3 regions of the Streptomyces sp. P9-A4 genome follow, and region 2 is predicted to be linked to each of the others. Evidence: riboswitches for the same ligand, from Rfam matches in the RefSeq annotation. Region 2 holds a riboswitch; each other region holds the start of a gene.
What was found. Region 2 has a riboswitch for cyclic di-AMP ahead of V4Y03_RS12935 (transglycosylase family protein). Riboswitches for the same ligand answer to the same signal wherever they lie in the genome.
Positions count from the first base shown of each region.

Region 1: another riboswitch for cyclic di-AMP. It lies ahead of V4Y03_RS17850 (M23 family metallopeptidase); the one in region 2 lies ahead of V4Y03_RS12935 (transglycosylase family protein).
Region 3: another riboswitch for cyclic di-AMP. It lies ahead of V4Y03_RS00295 (LysM peptidoglycan-binding domain-containing protein); the one in region 2 lies ahead of V4Y03_RS12935 (transglycosylase family protein).

Region 1 covers NZ_JAZIFY010000001.1:3,971,451-3,975,786, forward strand. The annotation lists gene V4Y03_RS17840 (MFS transporter) at 1-996, shown strand, start outside; gene V4Y03_RS17845 (PP2C family protein-serine/threonine phosphatase) at 1,155-2,366, shown strand; cyclic di-AMP (ydaO/yuaA leader) riboswitch at 2,568-2,714, shown strand; gene V4Y03_RS17850 (M23 family metallopeptidase) at 2,726-3,853, shown strand; gene V4Y03_RS17855 (aldo/keto reductase) at 3,951-4,336, shown strand, end outside.
Region 2 covers NZ_JAZIFY010000001.1:2,888,474-2,892,809, forward strand. The annotation lists gene eno (phosphopyruvate hydratase) at 1-826, opposite strand, end outside; gene V4Y03_RS12935 (transglycosylase family protein) at 1,141-1,875, opposite strand; cyclic di-AMP (ydaO/yuaA leader) riboswitch at 1,879-2,052, opposite strand; gene V4Y03_RS12940 (transglycosylase family protein) at 2,311-3,378, opposite strand; gene V4Y03_RS12945 (cytochrome P450 family protein) at 3,508-4,336, opposite strand, start outside.
Region 3 covers NZ_JAZIFY010000001.1:65,330-69,665, reverse strand. The annotation lists gene V4Y03_RS00300 (alpha/beta family hydrolase) at 1-1,226, shown strand, start outside; gene V4Y03_RS00295 (LysM peptidoglycan-binding domain-containing protein) at 1,220-2,125, opposite strand; cyclic di-AMP (ydaO/yuaA leader) riboswitch at 2,135-2,304, opposite strand; gene V4Y03_RS00290 (DUF6197 family protein) at 2,656-3,288, shown strand; gene V4Y03_RS00285 (phosphocholine-specific phospholipase C) at 3,302-4,336, opposite strand, start outside.

The DNA.
Region 1 (4,336 bases), 1.1 Mb from region 2:
GGCGGGGCGCTCGCCGACCGGCTCGGCTTCAAACCGCTCATCGTGGCGGGCTGCGCGCTGCGGACGGTCGGCTTCGGGGCGCTCGCCTTCGCGCAGTCGCTGCCGATGCTGATCGCCGCCTCGCTGGCGACCGGGCTCGCCGGGGCGCTGTTCAACCCCGCCGTACGGGCCTGCCTCGCGGCGGAGGCGGGGGAGGAGCGCCGGGTGGAGGCCTTCGCGCTGTTCAACGTCTACTACCAGGCGGGCATCCTCCTCGGGCCGCTCGTCGGGGTGGCCCTGACAGGGGTGTCGTTCCGGCTGACGTGCGTGGTGGCGGCGGTCCTCTTCGCCGGGCTGACCCTCGTACAGCTCCGGTACATGCCCGTAAGGGCGGGGAAGGCGGCGCGGGCCGGGGAGGCGCGGGGGCAGTTCCGCACGGTCCTCGCCCACCGCACCTTCTGGCTGTTCTCGCTCGCGATGACCGGCTCGTACGTGCTGTCCTTCCAGGTCTATCTGGCGCTGCCGCTCGCGGCCGGCGGGACGGGCCCCACGACCGCGCTCTTCGTCGTCTCGGCGCTGGTCGCGCTCGCCGGGCAGCTGCGGATCACCGCCTGGTGCAAGCGGCGGCTGAGCCGGGAACGGTGTCTGGTCCTCGGGCTCGCCCTGATGGGCGGCGCGTTCCTGGTCCCGGCCGCGCTCGGCCGGGGGCCGGTGGGGCTGCTGCTGTGCGCGGCGGTCCTGGCGGTGGCGAACGCGGTGCTCTACCCCTACGAGATGGACACCGTCGTCGCGCTGTCCCGGGGGCGCTGGGTGGCCACCCACTACGGGCTCTACAACACGGTGTGCGGGATCGGGATCACTCTCGGGAACCTGGGCACGGGCGCGCTGCTCGACGTGACCGGGTGGTCGGCGCTGCCGTGGCTCGCGCTGTGCGCGGTGGGCCTGGGGTGCGCGGGGGCGATGGCGCTGCTCGCCCGGGGCGGGCGCCTGGCGGAGGAACCCGCCCCGGCGGACTGAGCAGCGGGGCCGAGGGTCTGAGCGTCCACCCCGCCCGCCCGCCGCCCCGTCCGTACGCCAGTCGGCCCCGTGGAAGTCGCCGCCCTCCGGGGCGGCGGCCACCCTGGGAGGGCGCGGTGCGGACCGCGGCCGGGTACGGACCGGGCAGGAGACCACAGGTGGGGCACCCCCTAGGAGCGGCGGGCGGCAGGCGGCGGGGCGGCGAGGGCCGTCCCGAGTACGGCGGTGCCCGGCGGTTCATCCGCGCGCTGCCCCCGCTGCTCATCGTGGGCGGTGTCGTGTTCGACGTGGCGACGCCGGATCCGTACACCGCCTCGCCGATGCTCGCCGCCGCCCCGCTGATTGCCGCGCCCTTCTTCTCGATGCTCACGACGCTGCTCACCGGGATCGCCGCCGTCCTCGCCTCCGTCGGGCTGCACCTCTCCAACGGCACCGCGGACGATGTGCCGGCCCTCACCGAGACCCTGACCGTCGTCACCGTCTCCGCGCTCGCCCTCCTCATCAACCGGGTCGTGCGCCGCAGCGGCGAACGGCTCGCCTCGGCGCGGGTCATCGCCGAGGCCGCGCAGAAGGCGGTGCTGCCGACGCCCGCCGAGCGGATCGGCGGGCTGCAGTGCGCGGCGCGTTACGAGGCGGCGCACGCGGACGCGTTCATCGGCGGCGACCTGTTCGCCGTCCAGGACACCCCCTACGGGGTGCGGCTCGTCCTCGGGGACGTCAGGGGCAAGGGCATGGAGGCGGTCGAGGCGGTCGCCGTCGTCATCGGGGCGTTCCGGGAGGCGGCCGAGCAGGAACGGAACCTGGAGGGCGTGGCGCAGCGCCTCGAACGGGCGCTGACCCGGGAGGGCACCCGCAGGGACGGGCTCGACGCCTTCGAGGGGTTCACCACCGCCGTCCTCGCCGAGATCCCGCGCGGTGACGGCAGCGGCACCTTCGGCGGTTTCGTACGGGTGGTCAACCGCGGCCACCCGCCCCCGCTGATGCTGTACGGCGACGGGCGGCTCGACTCGCTGGAGCCGGGCGAGCCCGCGCTGCCGCTGGGCATGGGCGATCTCGCGGGGTGGCCGGACCGGGCCGAGGCGCGGCCGTTCCCGCCGGGCGCGACGCTGCTCTTCTACACCGACGGCCTCTCCGAGGCGCGGGACGCTGCGGGCGTCTTCTACGACCCGGTGTCGCGGCTCGCCGGCCGGATCTTCCCGGGTCCCGAGGAACTGCTCGACGCGCTCGCGGACGACGTACGGCTGCACACGGGCGGCGGGTCGACGGACGACATGGCGCTGCTCGCGGTGAGCCGTCCGTCGGAGGGGCAGCAGGGGCGGCGGCGGACGATGCCGGTGGTGCCGCCGGGCGGGCCCGGTCACCGCTCGTAGTCGCGGGGTGTCGCTGCGATAACAATTGACATAACGTCAGATCGCTCGGCTTCCGCGGCCCCTTTCTGAAGCGGGGTCAACTCGGGCCATTCTCTACCATTTCAATGAATGATCAAGAGGGACGGCTTGGAATCGGGAGCCCCTGTCTATTAACGTTCGATAACGCAGCGCGGTCGTTTCAGCCGTCGCAAGAGGCGGCACCGTGCGCGCGCGCCGAATCCTGAAGAGGAACCGGGGAACCACTACTTGGGGTGAATCGGGCCTTTCGCACCTGTGCGAGCGTGCCCGTAGGAGACCTTCCTGCTCCGAACCCGTCAGCTAACCCGGTAGGCGAGAAGGAAGGAAAGGAGCGCGCCTTCGTGGCGTCCAACACTCCCGTACCCGAAGCCCCCTTCGATGCCTTCGGTGGTGGTGCGGGTCCCGCCGCCCCGGACACCGAGTGGAACCCCACCGAGGGATCCCTCCGCGCCGGCGGCCGGCACCGGGTCGTCAAGCAGCGCTCCAACTTCGCCCGTTCCTCCACCGTCCTCGGCGTCGGTGTCATCGCCGCCGTCGGCGCCGGCGGCCTCGCCACCGCGCAGGAGAAGCCCCCGGTCGCGATCTCGCTTCCGGACCTTCCCGACCTCCCGGACCTCGGACTCCCGGACGCCCACGACCTCCCGGGCGTCGGCGACCTCCTCCCCGACGAGACCCCCGAGACGGTCAGCGCGGCCCGCGCCAACCCGAACCCGCTGACCGCCGCCACGTACACCACCCTCGACGAGCAGCAGGGCGCCGACACCCAGCAGGGTGCGGGGGCCGAGCAGCTCGACAGGACCGCGGTCGGCACCGGCGACGCGGGCGAGGCCCTGCGCGCCCGCATCCTCCAGCAGGCCGAGCAGCAGCAGGCCTCCGCCGACGCGGCCGACATGGCCGCGGCGGAGAAGGCGGCGGCCGAGAAGGCCGCGGCCGAGGCGGCGGCCAAGGCCGACGCGGCGGAGAAGGCGGCGGCCGAGGCCAAGGCGAAGGCCGAGGCGGAAGCGAAGGCCAAGGCGGAGGCGGCGGCCAGGGCGAAGGCGGAGGCCGAGCGGCTTGCCGCGCTGGCCGCGAGCTACTCGCTGCCCGTCTCCTCCTACACCCTCACCGCCACGTACATGCAGTCCGGCTCGATGTGGTCCTCCGGCCACCACACCGGCCTCGACTTCGCCGCTCCCACCGGCACCCCGCTCAAGGCGGTGCACGGCGCGACCGTGAAGTCCGCGGGCTGGTCCGGCTCGTACGGCTACCGGATCGTCCTGGAGCTGTCGGACGGCACCGAGGTCTGGTACTGCCACCTCTCGTCCATGACGGTCGGCGTGGGCCAGACCGTGGGCACCGGCGAGACCATCGGCCGCGTCGGCGCCACCGGCAACGTCACCGGCGCCCACCTCCACATGGAGGTGCACACGCCCGGCGGCGACGGCATCGACCCGGCGGACTGGCTCCGCTCCAAGGGCCTCACCCTCTGAGGTCGGGGACCCCGTAGGGGCCCGGGGCGCATCCCCTACGGAATGCGCCCCGGAGCCCGTACGGAATACGCCCGGCGGCGCGGAAGGTTGACCGATCATGACCTCTCTCCGCCCGCTGGGCAGCTCCGACCTGCACGTCTTCCCCCTCGCCCTGGGCGGCAACGTCTTCGGCTGGACCGCCGACGAGGCGCAGTCCTTCGCCGTCCTCGACGCCTACGCCGCCGCGGGCGGCAACTTCGTCGACTCCGCCGATGTCTACTCCGCCTGGGCCGAGGGCAACGAGGGCGGCGAGTCCGAGACGGTCATCGGCCGCTGGCTCGCCTCCCGCGGCAACCGCGAGGACATCGTCGTCGCCACCAAGGTCGGCGCCCACCCCCACTTCAAGGGGCTCTCCGCCACCACCATCAAGGCCGGTGCGGAGGAGTCGCTGCGCCGCCTCGGCACCGATCACATCGACCTCTACTACACGCACTTCGACGACGA
Region 2 (4,336 bases):
CGAGCTCCTCGTAGTACTCGGTCATCTCGGCGGCCGAGCGGGACTTGCCCTCGAACTCGTACTTGCCGTCCTTGTAGAACTCGGACGCGGCGACGTCGAGCGCGAGCGCGACGTCGGAGCCCGGGGTGTAGCCGGCCTCCTTGATGGCCTCGACGATGAGGTCGAGGGCGGCGCGGTTCGACTCGAGGTTCGGGGCGAAGCCGCCCTCGTCGCCGAGGCCGGTGGAGAGGCCCTTGCGCTTCAGCACACCCTTGAGCGTGTGGTAGATCTCGGCGCCCCAGCGGAGGGCCTCGGAGAAGGACTCCGCGCCGATCGGGGCGATCATGAACTCCTGGATGTCGACGTTGGAGTCGGCGTGCGACCCACCGTTCAGGATGTTCATCATCGGAACGGGCAGCAGGTGCGCGTTCGGGCCGCCGAGGTAGCGGAAGAGCGGGAGGTCCGAGGCCTCGGACGCGGCGTGCGCGACGGCGAGGGAGACGCCGAGGATGGCGTTGGCGCCGAGCGAGCCCTTGTTCTCGGTGGCGTCCAGGTCGAACATGGCCTGGTCGATCAGGCGCTGCTCGGTGGCGTCGTAGCCGACGAGCTCCGGGCCGATCTGCTCGATGACGGCGAGGACGGCCTTCTCGACACCCTTGCCCATGTAGCGGTTCGGGTCACCGTCGCGAAGCTCGATGGCCTCGAACGCACCGGTGGAGGCGCCGGACGGAACAGCAGCACGACCGGTGCTGCCGTCGTCGAGGCCGACCTCGACCTCGACCGTGGGGTTGCCTCGGGAGTCCAGGATTTCCCGGGCTACGACGACGTCGATGGACGGCACGAGCATCTCCTTTTTGGGATGTGACGCTGGATGTGACGCATGGCCGGCGCAGGGTCGACCGGCCTTGCGACAAGAGCCTAACCGGCTCGGAGCCTCCGGCCAGCCGGGCGCCCGCCCCCTGGGACGAAAAAGGACCCAAGGGCATGTATCTCGGGACGAAGGACCCCGGATCTACTGGACAGTAACCACAAAAAGCGCCCCCGGAACGGGGGAACCCCGGCCCGACGCGCACGGGGGGAGGGCGCGTCGGGCCGGGGTGGTCACCGCGGGAGGGTCGTGAGGTCCATGTGAGCCGCCGGACTCACCGGGACCGCCGGGCCTTACTTCAGGTGGAGCTGCTGGCCCGGGTAGATAAGGTCGGCGTTCTCGACGACGTCCTTGTTCAGCTCGAAGAGCTTGGCCCAGCCGCCCTTGACGCCGTGCGCCTGGGCGATCTTGCTGAGGGTGTCGCCGGCCGCGACCTTGTACTCGCCGTCGCCCTTCTTGACCGTCTTGCCGGCCGGGGTGGTGACGGTCTGCTTGGCGGCCTTCGGCGCGGCCTGCTGCTGCGCGGCCTTCTTCGGGGCCTGGCGCTGCTCGCTGCGGGTGGTCGGCTGCTCGGCCTTCCGCTCCTGCTTCGGCTGCTGGCGCGGCTGCTGGGTGGCGGTCTTCGGGGTGCTCTCGGCGGCGCCGCCGTCGTAGGAGGCACCGGAGAGGCCCACGCCACAGCTCGGCCAGGCACCCTTGCCCTGGCCCGCGAGGACCTTCTCGCCGATGGCGATCTGCTGGGACTTCGACGCCTGGTTGGCGGTCGAGGCGTAGGCGGTGCCGCCGTACGCGGCCCAGGTGGAGGCCGAGAACTGGAGGCCGCCGTAGTAGCCGTTGCCCGTGTTGATGGACCAGTTGCCGCCGGACTCGCACTGGGCGACGCGGTCCCACTCGGAGACCGTGGCGGCCGAGGCGGTGCCCGCGGTCATCAGCGGGGCGGCGACGGCGACACCGGTGACGCCGACGAGCGTGGCGACCTGGGTGGCCTTGGAGGGACGACGGTGTTTGCCCTTACCGGAAAACAGCATGGAAATACTCCTCACCGACGCCTGTGAGGTGAGCTGTCGGGTTCGGGCCGGAAAGTTGCCCGGCCGCGTGTCCTTGCACGCGGCTTCACCCCAAGCCCGTCGTCGGCCGTCTTTCTCAACGGCCGGGACCGGCACTTACCTTGGGTCCCCCACTCCTGCCTTCGGCGCTGACGCGACGACTGTTCCCATCGGCCGACGGCAGGATTCGGCGTTTCGGTCGACGGGGCCCGCGGTGGCGAGCGGTGACGACCGTAGACACAGACCCACCGGAAGTTCAAAGAGGCGTATTGCGGAAATATCGCCCCTGCTTGCCTTCCGGTTGGGGGCGTTTGTGCAGGTGAGAGGTAACGGGAGCGGATTTCTCGGACGAGACACGCCAGTTGGGGCGAAGAGACCCATGTCTCACTTGCCCAGAACCGGACATTTGACCCCGAATCACTCCGCCTTCGCGAGCGGACCGTTCGTCAGGTCGAGGCTCTGACCAGGGAGGATGAGGTCCGGATCGATGCCGACGGTCCGGCGGTTGGCGTCATAGAGCGCCGTCCACCCTCCGGGGAGTTCGTTCTGCCGCGCGATGTCGGACAGGCTGTCACCCGGCCGCACGGTGTACGCGCCCGAAGTGCCGGAAGTGTCCGTTGCGCCCGAATTCTTCATGGCGTCAGGCGTGGGCGCCGCCGCGGTGTCCCCCGCGAGCTCGACGCCGGTCGAGGCGTGTCGGCCCGATTCGGGCGAAGTGCCCGACTTCGTACCGCTCTCCGGAGCGGCCCCGCCCCGGTGCTTCCCGGTCCCGGGAGTGGCCGACGACACGCCATCGCCCGGCGCGCCGGGCGTGGCGGACGTGTCCGGCGTAACGGATGTATCGGGCGTGGTGGGAGTGGTCGGAGTGCCCGGAGCGGTGGGCGTGCCCGGCGTCGTGGCCGCCGGGGGCGTCGTCGGCGCGGTGGGGGCCGCAGGGGCGGTCGGGGCGCCGGGAGCCGCGGGCGTGGCCGTACGGGCGTCCCGCTCCGCCGTCCGCGCCGCCTGGGCGGTGCCGGTGGACGGCAGACCCGAGGTCCGGTTCGACTCGGCGACCGGTCCCGCGGGGGCCTTCGGCAGCGCGGCCGGGCCCGGGTTCACGCCGGGGGCCGTGCCGTCGTTCTTCAGGCCGGCGATCGGCGCGCAGGTGGCCCATTCCAGGGAGCCCTTCGCGAGCGCCTTCTCGGCCACCGCGATCTGCTGGGCGCGGCTGGCCAGGTCGGGGCTGGGCGCGTACGCCAGGCCGCCGTGGCGCTCCCAGCTGTCCTGGGTGAACTGGAGGCCGCCGTACATGCCGTTGCCGAAGTTGGCGCTCCACTGGCCACCGGACTCGCACTCGGCGACCCGGTCCCAGGTGGCGGCGTCGGCGGCGGAGGCGGATCCGGTGGCGAGCAGCGGCAGCGCCATGGCGGATCCGGTCACGCCCGCGGCGACGACGAGGGCGGGGGCCTGACGGGGGCGACGGTGTCGTCCGTTCCCGGAACGCATAGGAGCGCCTTTCGCGTGACGGCTGAGACTGCGGCGAAACGTAGCCGCATTCGAACGCTCATCACAAGTCGATGGCCGCACGATCACGCGAAGATCACAGTCTTGACGCTCCGTCAGTTCACCGTGGGCTCACGGGAGACGCGCGGATGGGGAGAACTCCACCGGAAGTGTGCGCAATCCACGCATGATGAGCCCGCCGCGCCACCGCAGTTCGCCCGGATCGGCGGCAAGTCGCAGGTCCGGAAGCCTGGTCAGCAGGGTGGCCAGCGCGGTCTGCCCTTCGAGGCGGGCGAGCGGCGCGCCCAGGCAGTAGTGGATGCCGTGGCCGTATCCGAGGTGCTGGTTGTCGCGCCGGGCGAGGTCGAGGACCTCCGGCCCTTCGAACCGCTCCGGGTCCCGGTCGGCGGCGGCGAGCACCACGAGCACGGGGTCGCCCGCCGGGATCTCCTGGCCGCCGACGGTCAGGTTCTGCGTGGCATACCGCCAGGTGGCCATCTCCACGGGCCCGTCGTACCGCAGCAGCTCCTCGATGCCGGTCTCCAGGAGTCCGGTCTCGCCGGCGGCGATCGAGGCCTGGAGGCGCTCGCGCTGCTCGGGATGCCGGAGAAGGGCGTAAAGTCCGTTTCCTATCAGATTTACGGTGGTTTCGAAGCCGGCGAAGAGCAGGATGAAGGCCATCGCGGCGGCCTCGTTCTCGGTGAGGTGCTCACCGTGGTCGGAGGCCTTGATGAGCCCCGAGATGAGGTCGTCCCCGGGCTCCTCGCGCTTGCGGTGGATCAGCTCGGCGAGGTAGCCGCGCATCTTCTTGACCGACCGGGCGACCCCGCCGCGCGGCCCGCCACCGTGCCGGATCATCATCCCGGCCCAGTCGCGGAAGTCGTCCTGGTCCTCCTCGGGCACCCCGAGCAGGTCGCAGATCGCGTAGATGGGGAGCGGGAAGGCGAACTCGTGGATGAGG
Region 3 (4,336 bases), 2.8 Mb from region 2:
AGGGCGACGACGTCGTGGTGCTCGGTCTTCCGCGCGGGGGAGTGCCGGTGGCCGCGGAGGTCGCCGACGCCCTCGGCGCACCGCTGGACATCTGTCTCGTACGCAAGCTGGGCGTGCCCCGGCAGCCGGAGCTGGCGATGGGCGCGCTCGGCGAGGGCGGCGTACGGGTGCTCAACGAACGGGTGCTGCGGGAGGCCGGGGTCGACGAGCGCGAACTCGCCGCCGTGGAGGAGCGCGAGCAGCTCGAACTGGAGCAGCGCGGTCGCCGCTACCGGGGGAGCAGACCGGCCGTGCCCCTGGAGGGGCGCACGGTCCTGATCGTCGACGACGGGCTCGCCACCGGCGCCACCGCCCTCGCGGCCTGCCGGGTGGTACGGGCCAGGGGCGCCGCCCGGATCGTGCTCGCTGTCCCGGTCGCACCGCACGGCTGGACGGCCCGTCTCGGCGGCGAGGCCGACGAGACGGTGAGCGTCCGTACGCCGGAACCGTTCTACGCTATCGGCCAGTTCTATCAGGACTTCTCCCAGACCCCCGACGCCGAGGTGGTCGCCTGTCTCGACCGGATCCGCGCCGCGCACGACCCGGTCGTCCAGGACGCGGACGTCCGCGTCCCGCTCCCCGGGGTCACCCTCGCCGGGCGGCTCGCGGTGCCCGAAGGCGCCACCGGCATCGTCCTGTTCGCCCACGGCAGCGGCAGCGGCCGGCACAGTCCACGCAACCGTGCCGTCGCCGCCGCGCTCAACCGGGCGGGCCTCGGCACGCTCCTGTTCGACCTGCTGACCGAGGCCGAGGCGGTCGACCGGGCCCATGTCTTCGACACCCCGCTGCTCGCCGGCCGGCTCGCCGGAGCCACGGAATGGCTGGCCGGGGAGCCGGTCAGCGACGGCCTGCCGCTCGGGTACTTCGGGGCCAGTACGGGAGCGGCCGCCGCGCTGTGGGCGGCGGGCGATCCGTCCTCGCAGGTGGCCGCGGTCGTCTCGCGTGGCGGCCGGCCGGACCTCGCGGCCGACCACCTGGCGCGGGTCCGCGCGCCGACGCTGCTCGTGGTCGGAGGCAGGGACGCGCTGGTCCTCGACCTCAACCGGCGGGCGCGGTCGCTGCTGCGCTGCGAGAGCAGGCTCGAGGTCGTGGAGGGCGCCACCCATCTGTTCGAGGAGCCGGGCGCCCTGGAGGAGGTGGCGGAGCTCGCCACCTCCTGGTTCACCGGGCACTTCCGGGATCAGTAGGCGCCGTTGACGTTGTCGATGGAGCCGTAGCGGTCGGCCGCGTAGTTGCAGGCGGCGGTGATGTTGGCGACCGGGTCGAACAGGTCCAGGGCCGTACCGGGCACGTGGTAGGCCTGGAAGGTCGGCTCGATGACCTGGAGCAGACCCTTGGAGGGCGTGCCGGCCGACGCGTTGGAGTCCCAGAGGTTGATGGCCTGGGGGTTGCCCGAGGACTCGCGCATCACATTGCGGAGGATGCCGTCGTACGAGCCGGGGATGCCGTGCTGGGCCATGATGTCCAGCGACTCCCGGATCCAGCCGTCGAGGTTGTCGGCGTACCGGGTGGCCGCGGCAGGGGCGGCCTGGACGGCGGCCGGAGCGGCGACGGGCAGGGCCTGGGTGGCGGAGGCGCCCGTGCCGGTGGCGACGGCGGCGGTGACGGGGGCGGGGGCGGCCCGGCGCTCGGAGCGACTCGCCCGCTCGGTGGTCGCGGAGGACTTCTTCGCCTGCGCGGGGGCGGCCTTCGCGGAATCCCGACGAATCGTCAGTTCAAGTCCCGGATGAATAAGTGACGGATTGTCACCCACAGTCGCCCTGTTGGCCCGGTAAAGGTCCTTCCAGCCGCCCTGAATTCCCTTCTTCTTGGCGATCAGGGAAAGCGAGTCGCCACCGACGACGGTGTAGGTGCGTGCGGTGGCGGGGGCTGCCGGAGCCTTGGCCGGTGCCGCGAGGGCGGCCGGAGCGGCGGGGGCGGCGACGGCGCGCACGGCGATTTCCGGTGCTGCCGAGACGGGCGCGGCACTGGCTCCCGCGGGGGCGATCAGGGGCAGGGCGATGGCGGCCCCACCCGTCCCGACCAGCGCCCATCCACGGGAGACGGGGTTGCGGCGGGTGCGGCGGTGTTTGGCGACTGCAGGCATGACGGTGTCCTCTCCGGCGCCTGCGGGGTGAGCTGTCGGGTTCGGACGGGAGATGTCCGGCCGCGCGCACGCGGCTGCACCCCGAGCCGTCCCGGAATCCGGGTCGGCGTATTCGTGGGTCCCCCGCTCCTGCCGTCGGGTGAAAAGGGAGGTATTTCGAGCGGTGGCAGGATTCGGCGATCCGCTCGAATGGAGGTGACCGTAGGCCAGTAATGCGATGGAGAACAAGAGGGCCGGAGCGATGGCCTCCGTGAAGGATCACGGAATTCACGTAATTCAAGATCGACGGGAACTCGTCGCCGTGGAACTCCCTTGTCCGGCACGGCCTCGGCGGGCGACGGCCGGAGGGGCGTGTCCGGAAAAGTGAGTCGCGTCACCAGGTGTTCAATGTCCGAATATGTGAGGTAATTCGGTTAATGGGGAATCGTGCCGTAAAGACCTACTGGAGGTGCGTACAGGGCGGGGTAAAAGTCGCAAACCAGACATTCTTCCTGAAAGATGGGAGCGACCCCGACCGAGGAGCCGCCCGGATGTCGCCCTCCACCCCCCTGCTCAGCCCGGACACCCTCGACCGCGAGGCCGTCGCGCTCTACGAGAGCGCGACCTGGCAGCGGATCGTCACGGACTGGACCCCCGCGCCCACGGCCGCCCCCGCCCCCGCGCCCACGGCCGTACCGGCGCCGGACGTGGAGCGATGGAGACGGCTGCTCACCGTCCCGGTGGACCGCCTCGTCGCCGACGCGCTCGACGCGCTCCCCCCGCCCCTGCCCGTCGAGCGCCGCCTCCCCGGCCGGCTCGGGGCGGTCCTGCCCGACCGGCTGCACTCCTGGCGCCGCATCGGACAGCCCGAGCTGCGCCCCTCCGTCCACCTCGGCTACGCGCGCCTGGTGCTGACGGAGTGGGGCTGGCAGAACGCCCCCTACAAGCTGCGCGACGCCCGGGGAGCCCGGTGCGTCTGCGGCGCCCTGCTGGCCGCCCACCGCCTCGGCTACGGCGGTGCGACGACGATGAACGAGGCCGCCGCCTGGATCATGACCGAGCTGCGCTCGCGCGGCTGGCACGAGCTGATCGGGCCGTGGAACCGGGCCCCCGGCCGTACGGCGGCCGACGCGGTGGCCCTGCTCGATGCCACGATCCACCGCGCCGCGCTCGCGGGCCGCTGACGCGGCCCCGGACTCACCCGCTGATGCTCGGCGCCCCGGTCTCGATGTGGCCGGTGTACCGGCGCGACCAGGTCCCGTCGATGTCGGCGAGGACCGTGAAGTCGTACCAGCCGTTGGTGTACGCCACCGCGTTGAAGAAGTCCTCGCGGGTGGAGTTCGCCGGGACGGTGTACGTCCACGGGCCGTCCGTACGGTAGGCGTTCGAGCGGACGGTGAAGGTCACCGGCCCGGCCGAGGTGTTGCTCAGCTTGAAGTAGAGGGCCGTCCTGCCCGTGCCCGGTTCGGTCGCGAACCGGGCCGCCACCTCGATGGCCTTGCCCGCCTTGGACGCGTCGCCGATGAAGCGGCGCAGGAAGCGGTTGGGGCCCATCATCGAGATGTCGTACTTGCCGGAACCCGACCCGAGGCCGATGTTGAAGTAGTCGGACGCGGTGGCGCCGGCGTCGACCGTGTACTGCCAGGCGGCCGTGTCGCGGTACTGGTGGGGGTGGATCGAGAAGTGCGCCGCCCGCTTGGCCTCGGTGCCCTGGTTGGTCATCGAGAACCAGGCCAGGATCTTTCCGGCGGCGCCGAACTCGAAGCGGTCGAGGTTGCCGTTCACCTGGTAGGGCAGGGCGCGGGCCGGCCGGGTGCCGGACTCCTGCGCGGGCAGGGCGTTGTTCTGCGGGGCCGGGTTGGGCAGCGGGCCGCAGGTGGACTGGCCGATGACCTTCGCCGTGGCCGGAAGGCCGGCCGGCACCCCGTACACCGGGTGGGCGAAGTCGAACACGCCGGTCAGATCGCCCGTCACCTTCCGCCGCCAGGCGCTGATGTTGGGGCAGGTGGCGGGGGTGCCGAGGGCCGCCGTCCAGCTCTCCATGAAGCGGAGCACGGAGGTGTGGTCGAAGACCTCGGAGCTCACCCAGCCACCCCGGGTCCACGGGGACATGACAATCATGGGGACGCGGAAGCCGAGGCCGATCGGGACGCCGTCGAGGTACTCGTCCGGCGTGCCGGGCGGAGCGACCGGCGGCGGCACATGGTCGAAGAAGCCGTCGTTCTCGTCGTA